One region of the Paenibacillus sp. RC334 genome, then DNA from elsewhere that is predicted to be linked to it. Evidence: riboswitches for the same ligand, from Rfam matches in the RefSeq annotation. Region 1 holds a riboswitch; each other region holds the start of a gene.

Region 1 (3,280 bases):
AACCGATCAGCAGCGGCAGCAAATAATTTTTCATCGGATCAACCAGTTGTGCAAAACCCTCATTCGGGAACCATCCGGTCGGAATAAAAAGTGCCGTGATCAATCCCCACGCGATAAAGGCCCCCATATTGGGCATAACCATACCGCTGAGAAAACGACCGAAACGCTGTACGGCAACGCGAGCGCCTCCGTTTGAATTGGACTTTGCGTCCACTGTGCTCATATTCATATCCTCCTTATAGGTCAGTATTTTGCATCATTCGATTCCCAACGCTCGAAAGTACAATAGATAAACGAACTAAACCGTTTCGATCTATCTATTGCTGATTTGAAATCGCTCTTGGGATTGTTGCAAAATACCCAGGTAATAAGCATCACTACCTTTTCTTAAAATTCATACTAAATGACAACGCTATCTTCATCAACGAAATGAAAACGTACTTTCGTCATGAACGTTGATGACAACATTTAAATTTAAGATAAACAGGCGCGAAATCATTAGGCATAATTCCTCTTAATGTGGCCTGAAACGTTAGAATTTAGTCGAGAAACCATGCGTCATCTATACCATTTCTATACAAGGAATATCCTCCAAACAAGGGAAAAAGAACGTAATTACGCTTGCCAAAAAAGACAGCAAAAAATAGCCGCTATGCCCAATCATCGCGACTATTTTTATACAAAACCGAGTGGACAAACGCCACTCTTATTCAGTTATCCAACCTAATTTGCCCCATTATTACTCATTGGCAGTCAACTGCTCGTACTGATCCGCAGACAGCAGCTTGCTTAATGATTCCTCTACATCTCCTCCAATCTCCACTTCGATCATCCAGCCTTTTTCATAGGGAGACTCGTTCACCAGCTCAGGCGTACTTTCCAGCGCTTCATTCACCTTCAACACCGTTCCCGTCACCGGAGCGAACAGGTCGGATACTGTCTTTACCGATTCAATAGTACCGATCTCTGCCCCCTGCTCAATCGTTGCTCCCTCCCCAGGCAGCTCCACAAAAACGATATCCCCCAGCTGATGCTGTGCAAAGTCCGTAATACCGATTCGTACCGTTCCATCCTCTGTGCGCTGAACCCACTCATGTTCCTCTGTGTACCAAAATTGCTGCTTCACTTCACTCATCCTGCTCGCCTCGCTTCCATATGGATTACATCGTTTCGCCTACCCGTCTGTGACAGGTTAAGATTATGACAACAAGAACTCTCATGTCAATAATACTAACAAAAATATTTCACATTTCTCCATATATCGTTCTAACTAAAAATACGGCAGGATATAACAAACGCTTACATATCCTTATTTATGAATAAAATGTTTTATAAAATGATGTTGATGACATTTTTGTTGACATTTCAAATAAATTTGCGTATTAATGGGTTATAACAAGTGCTTTTAGAAATACCCGATAACTGTAAACGCGGATGAACGTGGAGGGAGAGACTGCCAAAACTCGCATAGCTGTTGCCGCCTGTGAAAACAAGGTAGCAAGCGAGTCGGATCAAGCTGTTACCGGCAGGGCCGGATGACGTATAGCTGATCCAAGGGCAGCGCCGAAGGAGTAAACCTGCACCGCAGGTGAATCTCTCAGGCAAAAGGACCTCTGCCGGACGCATCTCTGGAGAGCATTCGCCATACAGGCGGATCACCCAAGGGGAAACCTGGTACACACCGGGGTAACTCTCAGGTATCAAGGACAGAGCTGAAGAAAAGTGTGTGGACTGCCGTCCATACGTTTTTTTCAGCCTGTCTTTTTTGTTTAGCTGATCACACTGGATAGGAGTGAAAAAATGACTAACTTGCGAAAAACGTCGCTGTATTCCTCCTACGGCACGCTGCCGGGGGTTCGTTGCATTGATTTTGGCGGCTGGGAGCTGCCTGTACAGTTCAGCGGCATTCAAAAGGAGCATGAGGCTGTCCGACAACGTGCGGGATTGTTCGATGTATCGCATATGGGTGAATTCCTGGTCGAGGGCCAGGAAGCCGAAGCATTTCTGCAACAGGTGACGACGAACGATGTCAGCCAATTGGAGCCGGGCCAGGCCCAATATTCGCTGCTGTGTTACCCGGATGGAGGTGTAGTAGACGACCTGCTTGTTTACCGCAAAGGGCCGGAGCGTTACATGCTCGTTGTGAACGCCTCGAATATCGACAAAGATTGGGATTGGTTGCTTCGCCATGCTCCTGCATCCGTTCATCTGGAAAACGTATCAGATGCGGTAGCACTGCTGGCATTGCAAGGACCTGAAGCTGCGCGTATTGCCGCAGCCGTGACAGACACGGACATTACGAAGCTGGCATCCTTCCGATTCAATGAGGATGTGCAATTGTTCGGGGCAAAAGCGCTCGTCTCCCGCACCGGATACACGGGGGAAGACGGCTTTGAATTTTATGTGCCCACGGCGGATGCACCGGCAGTGTGGGACGGATTGCTTCGCATCGGTGAGCCGTATGGTCTGGTTCCCGCCGGACTTGGAGCCAGGGATACGCTGCGCTTCGAGGCACGGCTACCGCTGTACGGACAGGAGTTGTCCGCTACCATTTCGCCACTGGAAGCTGGTTTAGGCTTCTTCGTCAAGCTGAATAAGGGAGATTTTATCGGGAGAGAGGCCCTGCAACGTCAGAAAGAACAAGGTATTCCCCGCAAGCTGATCGGACTGGAAATGCTCGACCGCGGCATCCCGCGTGCCCATTATCCCGTTTTTGCGGAAGGACAGCACATTGGCGAGGTCACAACGGGAACCCAGTCGCCCACCTTAAAGCGTAATCTGGGTTTGGCTCTGGTGGACAGTCATTTCAGTTCCCTATCCACACCGCTGGAGGTCGAGATTCGTGGCAAGCGCCTGCGCGCCGAGGTGGTAGCAGCGCCCTTTTATAAACGTCCACGCTGATTTAAACGCTCGTCTTACTATAACTATCGTGATCCGTTACTAACCGCTGCCCAGTGGGCAATCGTTTATTAATCATTTGTTAATCGTTTTACGTTTTTACGATCTTGTTGGTTGAAAGGAGCCAGACCCAATGAAACAACACCGCTATCTTCCCATGACCGAGCAGGATCAAGCTGAAATGCTGCGCGTGGTCGGCGCATCGTCCATCGACGATTTATTCAGCGATATTCCCGAGGCGATCCGGTATAAGGGGGAGCTGCTCCTGTCTTCTCGGTTAGACGAAAGAGCCTTAACCCGCCACTTATCAGGACTGGCCGGGCAAAATGCCAATACTGACACGCACGCCAGCTTTCTCGGCGCAGGGATTTACGATCATCAT
Region 2 (3,280 bases), 2.1 Mb from region 1:
ACGTCGATGACTTCGTCAGACGGGATGGCGCTGCGCACACCCGCCAGAGCCATATCCGCGGCGGCAAGCGCGGTCACGGCTCCCAGCCCGTTGCGCACGATGCACGGAATCTCCACGAGTCCGGCGACGGGGTCGCAAATCAGGCCGAGCGTGTTCTTGAGCGCGAGGCCCACTGCATGGATGGCCTGCTCTGGCGTACCGCCGCGCAGCTCGACCATGGCCCCTGCGGCCATCCCGATGGCTGAGCCAATCTCGGCCTGACAGCCTCCCTCCGCACCGGAGATGAAGGAATTGTTGGCGATGACGTAGCCAATCGCTCCAGCGGCGAACAGTCCGCGCACCATATGCTCGTCATCCCAGCCGAACCGCTCCTGCGCGCTGATGAACACACCGGGGATGACCCCGCATGAGCCTGCGGTGGGTGTGGCGACAATGCGACCCATGGACGCATTGACCTCTGACACGGAAAGGGCGTACGCCATGGCGAGTGCCGAGGCATCGCCGGAGCAGGTTTCCCCTGCACGCAAATATTCCGCCAGGCGTTTGCCGTCGCCGCCTGTCAATCCGCTGCGGGATACAGTGTCCTGTGTTTGTCCGCGATGAACGGCCTCCTTCATGACTTCATAATAATCAGCCATTTGGCGGAAGATTTCTTCCTCCGGTGTGTTCGTCTCTTGTACCTGTTCCTTGATCATCAGGCGACCAATCGTAGTGGATTCCTCGGCGCACAAGGCACCTAATTCATGCAGATGGCTAAACCGCATCGGATTCAGCTCCTTTTTTCAAGTTAATCATTTTGATTCCATACATATGAGGCAAAGCCCGCAGCTCGGCAATTAATTCAGCCGGAGCGGGGCTATCGGTTTCAATAGCAGTGAGCGCTTCGCCATCCCGGCCTTTGCGATCCACGTGCATATAGGCAATGTTAATGTCAGCCGCGCCCAGCGCTGAAGTCACCGCGCCCAATGTTCCGGGCTTATCCGAGTGAAGAAGCACCAGCGTAGGCAACTCTCCGGTTAGATTGACCCGGAATTCGTTGAGCTGTTGAACATGAATGTTTCCACCGCCGATGGAGGAGCCTAGCAGCGTGCGCTGATCTTCACCCTTCCATAGCTCGAAGCGGACCGTGTTCGGATGAGGGGCGGGCAGTCCGCTGACAGCGAACTCTACTTCCATCCCGGCCTGCTCTGCACATTGCTCAGCATCCGGAATCCGGTAGTCGTCTGTATCGTAATTCAGCAGTCCGGCAATGAGTGCCAGGTCTGTGCCGTGTCCCTTGTACGTATCGGCAAATGAGCCGTACAGCGTCATGCGGGCACGGTCAGGTTGCACACCGAGCCAGTGCCTGGCAACACGTGCGAGCCGCACCGCGCCAGCGGTATGTGAGCTGGAGGGTCCGGTCATAGCCGGACCGATAATGGAAAATACATCTTTGAAACGCATGGTGTGGCCCCCTGTATGTTTGAATATCATAGTATATGGTGCTGCCGCGCCTTTGCGCGGGTGTGACGGTTTCTAATGCTGACGCAGCATGTAAGCACAAAAAAGGACAGGATAAGGAAATTTCCCTTATCTCTGTCCTCGTTACCTGAGAGTTTCGTGCGGTGTATACCGCCTTACCCCTTGGGTGGCTTGCGCTCTCTCCAGAGTTGCGTCAGATGACGATACATGGACCTGAGAGATTATCCGCCAGCCGGGTGCTGACGTCTTGCTCCTTCGGTGCTGCCGGGATGTGATTCCCGGACAGGCTCTCCCGTCATCTTCATTCGCGTATACCGTTCAACAATTCCTCCTAAGCGTAATGTATGCCATGCCCGGTGTCAATCACAGGTTGGTATTTTACAGAATCAGGAATCTTCTCAATAAAAAAGATTAAATTTTACATAATTATGGATGAAATCAGGAAGGAATTAGAAGGTTGATAGCTAATCTGATAGAGGACAAGCTAATTTATGGAATAATGGGAGGGACATTTACGTATGGTAAAAGGTTTTCGGTTCACAGGTTCACGCTTGAAAGGAATGCTGCATCTGGCGGCAATCGTATCACTGCTGGTAGGACTCTTCGTTCCATTCGGCCAGGTCAAGGCAGAGGGCGCGTTGACGGTAGCGGAAGCGCTTCAGCGTCAAAGCAGCGGAGGTACGGTGACGGTAGAAGGCTACGTCGTCGGACATGCCACTGGATCGAAAACGGCTAATTTCTCTGCCCCATTTGCAAATGATTTTAACGTACTGATTGCGGATCAGGCGAGTGAACGCAATACATCTAATCTGTTAAATGTGCAACTGACATCCGCGTATAGAGGACCATTCGGGCTGTCAGGCCATCCTGAGCTGATCGGCAGCAAAATTCGCGTGACGGGTGCGCTGGGTGCCTATAACAATTTTGGTGGAGTGAAAAGCCCAAGCGCTCTGGAACTGGTAAGCGGAAGCGAGCCTGGGAACCCTGGCGAACCTGATCCTGGTACTACATTGCCGGATGGAAAAGGCAAAAAAGTGCTGTTCGATAATACGCACGCACAGACAGCCGGAGCGGCGGATTGGGTTATAGATGGAGCCTTTTCCGATTTTGCCAGCGGACTGCGTAATGCTGGTTTTACCGTGGACCCGTTGAACCGTTCCATTCCTTTTACCTATGGCGAGCAGGCTATAACGTACGACAAGCTGCGCCCATATGATGTGTTCATCATTGGTGAAGCCAATGTTGCCTTTAAGGCATCCGAGCAAGCTGCTCTGGTTCAATATGTGAAGAATGGAGGCAGTATTTTCTTCATTTCTGACCACTATAACGCAGACCGGAACAAAAACCGTTGGGATTCCTCCGAGGTTATGAACGGCTACCGCCGTGGAGCCTATTCCAATCCGGCCAAAGGGATGACTACAGAAGAAGCTGCATCACCAGCTATGCAGGGACTAACCAGTTCCGACTGGCTGGCAACGAACTTTGGCGTTCGTTTTCGCTACAATGCACTCGGTGACGTAAATGCCACGGATATCGTAGCGGCAGATCAATCCTTCGGCATTACGAAGGGTGTACGTTCGATTGCCATGCATGCTGGTTCTACATTGGCGATTATGGATCCGACCAAGGCTAAAGGAATCGCTTATATTCCTACAGGCACGAAAAAATGGGGCAATGCCGTGGACCAGGGTGTCTATAACGGCGGGGGCCGTGCTGAAGGGCCTTATGCTGCTGTAGCCAAGGTAGGTCAGGGCAAGGCAGCGTTTATCGGTGATTCTTCGCCAGTTGAGGATGCCACGCCGAAATATGTACGTGAGGA
Region 3 (3,280 bases), 160 kb from region 1:
AGGATGGCAAAGGCTGGTCCATTCAGGTCGTTATGGAATACTCCACAAGTGTTTAACATATCCAATAAGAAAAGAGGCTCTCATACTATGACTAAGATATTAAAAGGATTTCCGAAAAACTTTCTGTGGGGCGGGGCAACCGCAGCTAACCAATTGGAAGGCGCTTTTGACGTAGATGGAAAAGGATTGTCCAGTGCGGACGTGATTGCTTATGTACCCAAAGCAGAGCGCACAAACGATCATGCTATAGAGATTTCGTCCGAGCGACTCGAAGACATTTTGTCTGGTAAGGTAAATGCCCGTTTTCCAAAGCGCGAAGGTGTGGACTTTTTCCATCATTACAAAGAAGATATCGCATTATTTGCGGAAATGGGCTTTAAGGTATTCCGCATGTCCATTAACTGGTCGCGGATTTTCCCGAATGGTGATGATGCGGAGCCGAATGAAGCAGGACTGCAATTTTACGATAATGTATTTGACGAGCTGCGCAAGTATGGGATAGAGCCACTGGTGACATTGTCCCATTACGAAACACCGCTAGGTCTGACACAGAAATATAATGGCTGGCTCGGTCGCGAAGTAATACAGCACTACGTAAATTATGCCGAAACGGTGTTTACACGTTATAAGGATAAAGTGAAATACTGGCTGACTTTTAATGAGATCAATGTGATGACGATGAGTCCGTTCACAGGTGGCGGTGTGGTCATTGATCGTGTAGATAACAAGCAGCAAGCGATCTATCAAGCCCTGCATCACCAGTTTGTGGCGAGCGCATTGGCGACAAAACGAGGCCATGAGATTATTCCTGGCTCTCAAATCGGATGTATGCTGGCTCGTATGGAAAGCTATGCACATACGTGTAACCCGGAAGACGTGCTGAAAAGTCAGCATGAAAACCAGATGAATCTGTTCTTTACGGATGTACATGCCCGTGGGGAATATTCAAATTATATGAACCGTTATTTTGAAGAAAATAATATTGTTTTGCACACAGAACCCGGCGATGCCGAAATTCTGAAAAACAACACGGTCGATTACATCTCATTCAGCTATTACATGACCTTGACTGTCTCTGCAGGTCCGGAAGGCGAGAAAGCAGCGGGGAACCTGATTGGCGGCGTGAAAAATCCATATTTGCAATCCTCTGACTGGGGCTGGCAGATTGATCCGATCGGCCTGCGTGTTACGCTGAACACATTATATGACCGTTATCAAAAGCCGCTGTTCATCGTGGAAAACGGCTTGGGTGCATATGACAAGGTGGAAGAAGACGGCTCCATTCACGACACGTATCGCATTGATTATTTGCGCCAACATATCGCTCAAATGAAGGAAGCGATTGCGGACGGTGTGGATCTGATCGGTTACACTAGCTGGGGACCTATCGACCTTGTGAGTATGTCCACTTCCGAAATGTCCAAGCGTTACGGATTTATTTATGTTGATCTGGACGATGACGGTAACGGAACACTGAAGCGCTCCAAGAAGGATTCTTTTGACTGGTACAAAAATGTAATTGCCACCAACGGCGAAGAACTGTAATCCAAGCTAACTGAATATAACCCAATATGGCCTGGGGGCGGGTGCGGCAGAGAACATCATGAGGATGAATCTGGCTGCGCCCGCCTTTATTTTATAGGCTCATCTTAAGATAACCAAACGACTTCACAAATTTTTCACTTGTAAAAAGCTGAAAGTTTTCTGTATAATAAAAAACAATTTCATATGTCTGGTTGATGTTTGCGGGAGATGGAACGTAAGTTCCGACCGAAGGGGCAAAACTCTCAGGTGCTTGGGCTGATTACAGCAACAAGCGGGACCGTAAACGGACAGAACTCTGGAGAGACCCTTAATTGGGCGCCGAAGGTGCACCGCAGATATCATCTGCTTAAACTCTCAGGCAAAAGGACAGAGACGCGAATAACCTGTGACAGGGGATGCCCTAGGCTTTTTTATGAGCTGTTAGTGGCTGAATCCTGCACAAGATGGTTGTATTTTTTCGTGCCTTTAACCTCTCCAGGAGTCGAATCAGCGGATTTGACTCTTTTTTGTTTTTTAATATGCAGGAGGAGCGGGTTGAAATGAATTTGGTACATGTGTTAGAAACGATTAGCAGTTGGATATGGGGGGCCCCACTGATCATTCTCGTTATGGGAACAGGTCTGTGGCTGACCATACGGTTGAAAATGTTGCAGGTTTTCCGCCTGCCTCTGGCGATCAAGCTGATCGGAAAGGCCCCAAATGAAGGTAGTGGGGATGTCAGCAGCTTTGCGGCCCTGAGTACGGCGCTGGCGGCTACAGTAGGTACAGGAAGTATTGTCGGCGTCGCGACAGCGATAAAACTGGGCGGACCGGGTGCTCTGTTCTGGATGGTTGTTGCAGCCTTTTTCGGGATGGCGACGAAATATGCGGAAGGTGTACTTGCAGTAAAATACCGGGTGAAGGATCGGAATGGACAATTTTCCGGCGGCCCTATGTATTATATTGAAAAAGGGCTTGGACGCCGCTTTAAACCGTTGGCGATGCTGTTTGCTTTTTCCGGGATGCTGGTAGCGCTGTTCGGGATTGGAACATTTCCTCAGGTCAAAGCGATTGTATCCTCAACCGAAAACAGCTTCGGTGTTCCACCAATTGTAACGGCATTGATTATTGCTACCCTTACGGGACTCGTTACTATTGGAGGGCTCAAGAGCATTGCCAAGGTATCGACCAAAGTTGTTCCCTTCAAAACAGGCTTGTACGTGTTGATCTGTATGATCGTACTGATTCGGTTCGCCGATCAGATTCCTGCCGCACTCGCGCTTGTGCTGCATTCGGCGTTTTCGACGACGTCTGCGACGGGTGGATTTGCCGGAGCTACGATTATGCTGGCGATGCGCAGCGGGGTAGCCAGAGGGATTTTTGCCAATGAGGCCGGATTGGGAAGCGCACCGATTGCAGCCGCAGCCGCCAAAACCAAATGGCCTGCGGAGCAAGGGTTGATTTCCATGACAGGTGTGTTTATAGATACGATGATTATTTGCGTGATGACCGGGCTGACGCTGCTGGTTAGCGGCGTATGGAGCGGTCCTACCGATGCGGGCTTGATGACGCAGCAAGCTTTCTCCAGCGCATTCCCGCTTGGTGCGGAACTGCTCACAATCATTCTGATTATGTTCGCGTTCACCACGATGCTTGGCTGGAACTACTATGGAGAACGCTGTGTTGAATATTTGCTGGGTGTCAAATGGATTAAGCCGTACCGTTATCTGTTCATTGCGCTGGTTGCCGGAGGCGC

The links. A riboswitch is a leader RNA that binds a small molecule or an ion and turns the genes downstream of it on or off. The one in region 1 is predicted to bind glycine.
Region 2: another riboswitch for glycine. It lies ahead of sdaAB (L-serine ammonia-lyase, iron-sulfur-dependent subunit beta); the one in region 1 lies ahead of gcvT (glycine cleavage system aminomethyltransferase GcvT).
Region 3: another riboswitch for glycine. It lies ahead of QMK20_RS20120 (alanine/glycine:cation symporter family protein); the one in region 1 lies ahead of gcvT (glycine cleavage system aminomethyltransferase GcvT).

The regions. Positions count from the first base shown of each region.
Region 1 covers NZ_CP125370.1:4,224,560-4,227,839, forward strand. Annotated here, with positions in the region: gene QMK20_RS19360 (PTS mannitol transporter subunit IIBC) at 1-223, opposite strand, end outside; gene gcvH (glycine cleavage system protein GcvH) at 740-1,135, opposite strand; glycine riboswitch at 1,435-1,623, shown strand; glycine riboswitch at 1,624-1,720, shown strand; gene gcvT (glycine cleavage system aminomethyltransferase GcvT) at 1,801-2,901, shown strand; gene gcvPA (aminomethyl-transferring glycine dehydrogenase subunit GcvPA) at 3,032-3,280, shown strand, end outside.
Region 2 covers NZ_CP125370.1:330,136-333,415, forward strand. Annotated here, with positions in the region: gene sdaAA (L-serine ammonia-lyase, iron-sulfur-dependent, subunit alpha) at 1-764, opposite strand, end outside; gene sdaAB (L-serine ammonia-lyase, iron-sulfur-dependent subunit beta) at 754-1,443, opposite strand; glycine riboswitch at 1,653-1,766, opposite strand; gene QMK20_RS01580 (DUF6359 domain-containing protein) at 1,980-3,280, shown strand, end outside.
Region 3 covers NZ_CP125370.1:4,387,170-4,390,449, reverse strand. Annotated here, with positions in the region: gene QMK20_RS20125 (glycoside hydrolase family 1 protein) at 88-1,545, shown strand; glycine riboswitch at 1,737-1,813, shown strand; glycine riboswitch at 1,831-1,925, shown strand; gene QMK20_RS20120 (alanine/glycine:cation symporter family protein) at 2,085-3,280, shown strand, end outside.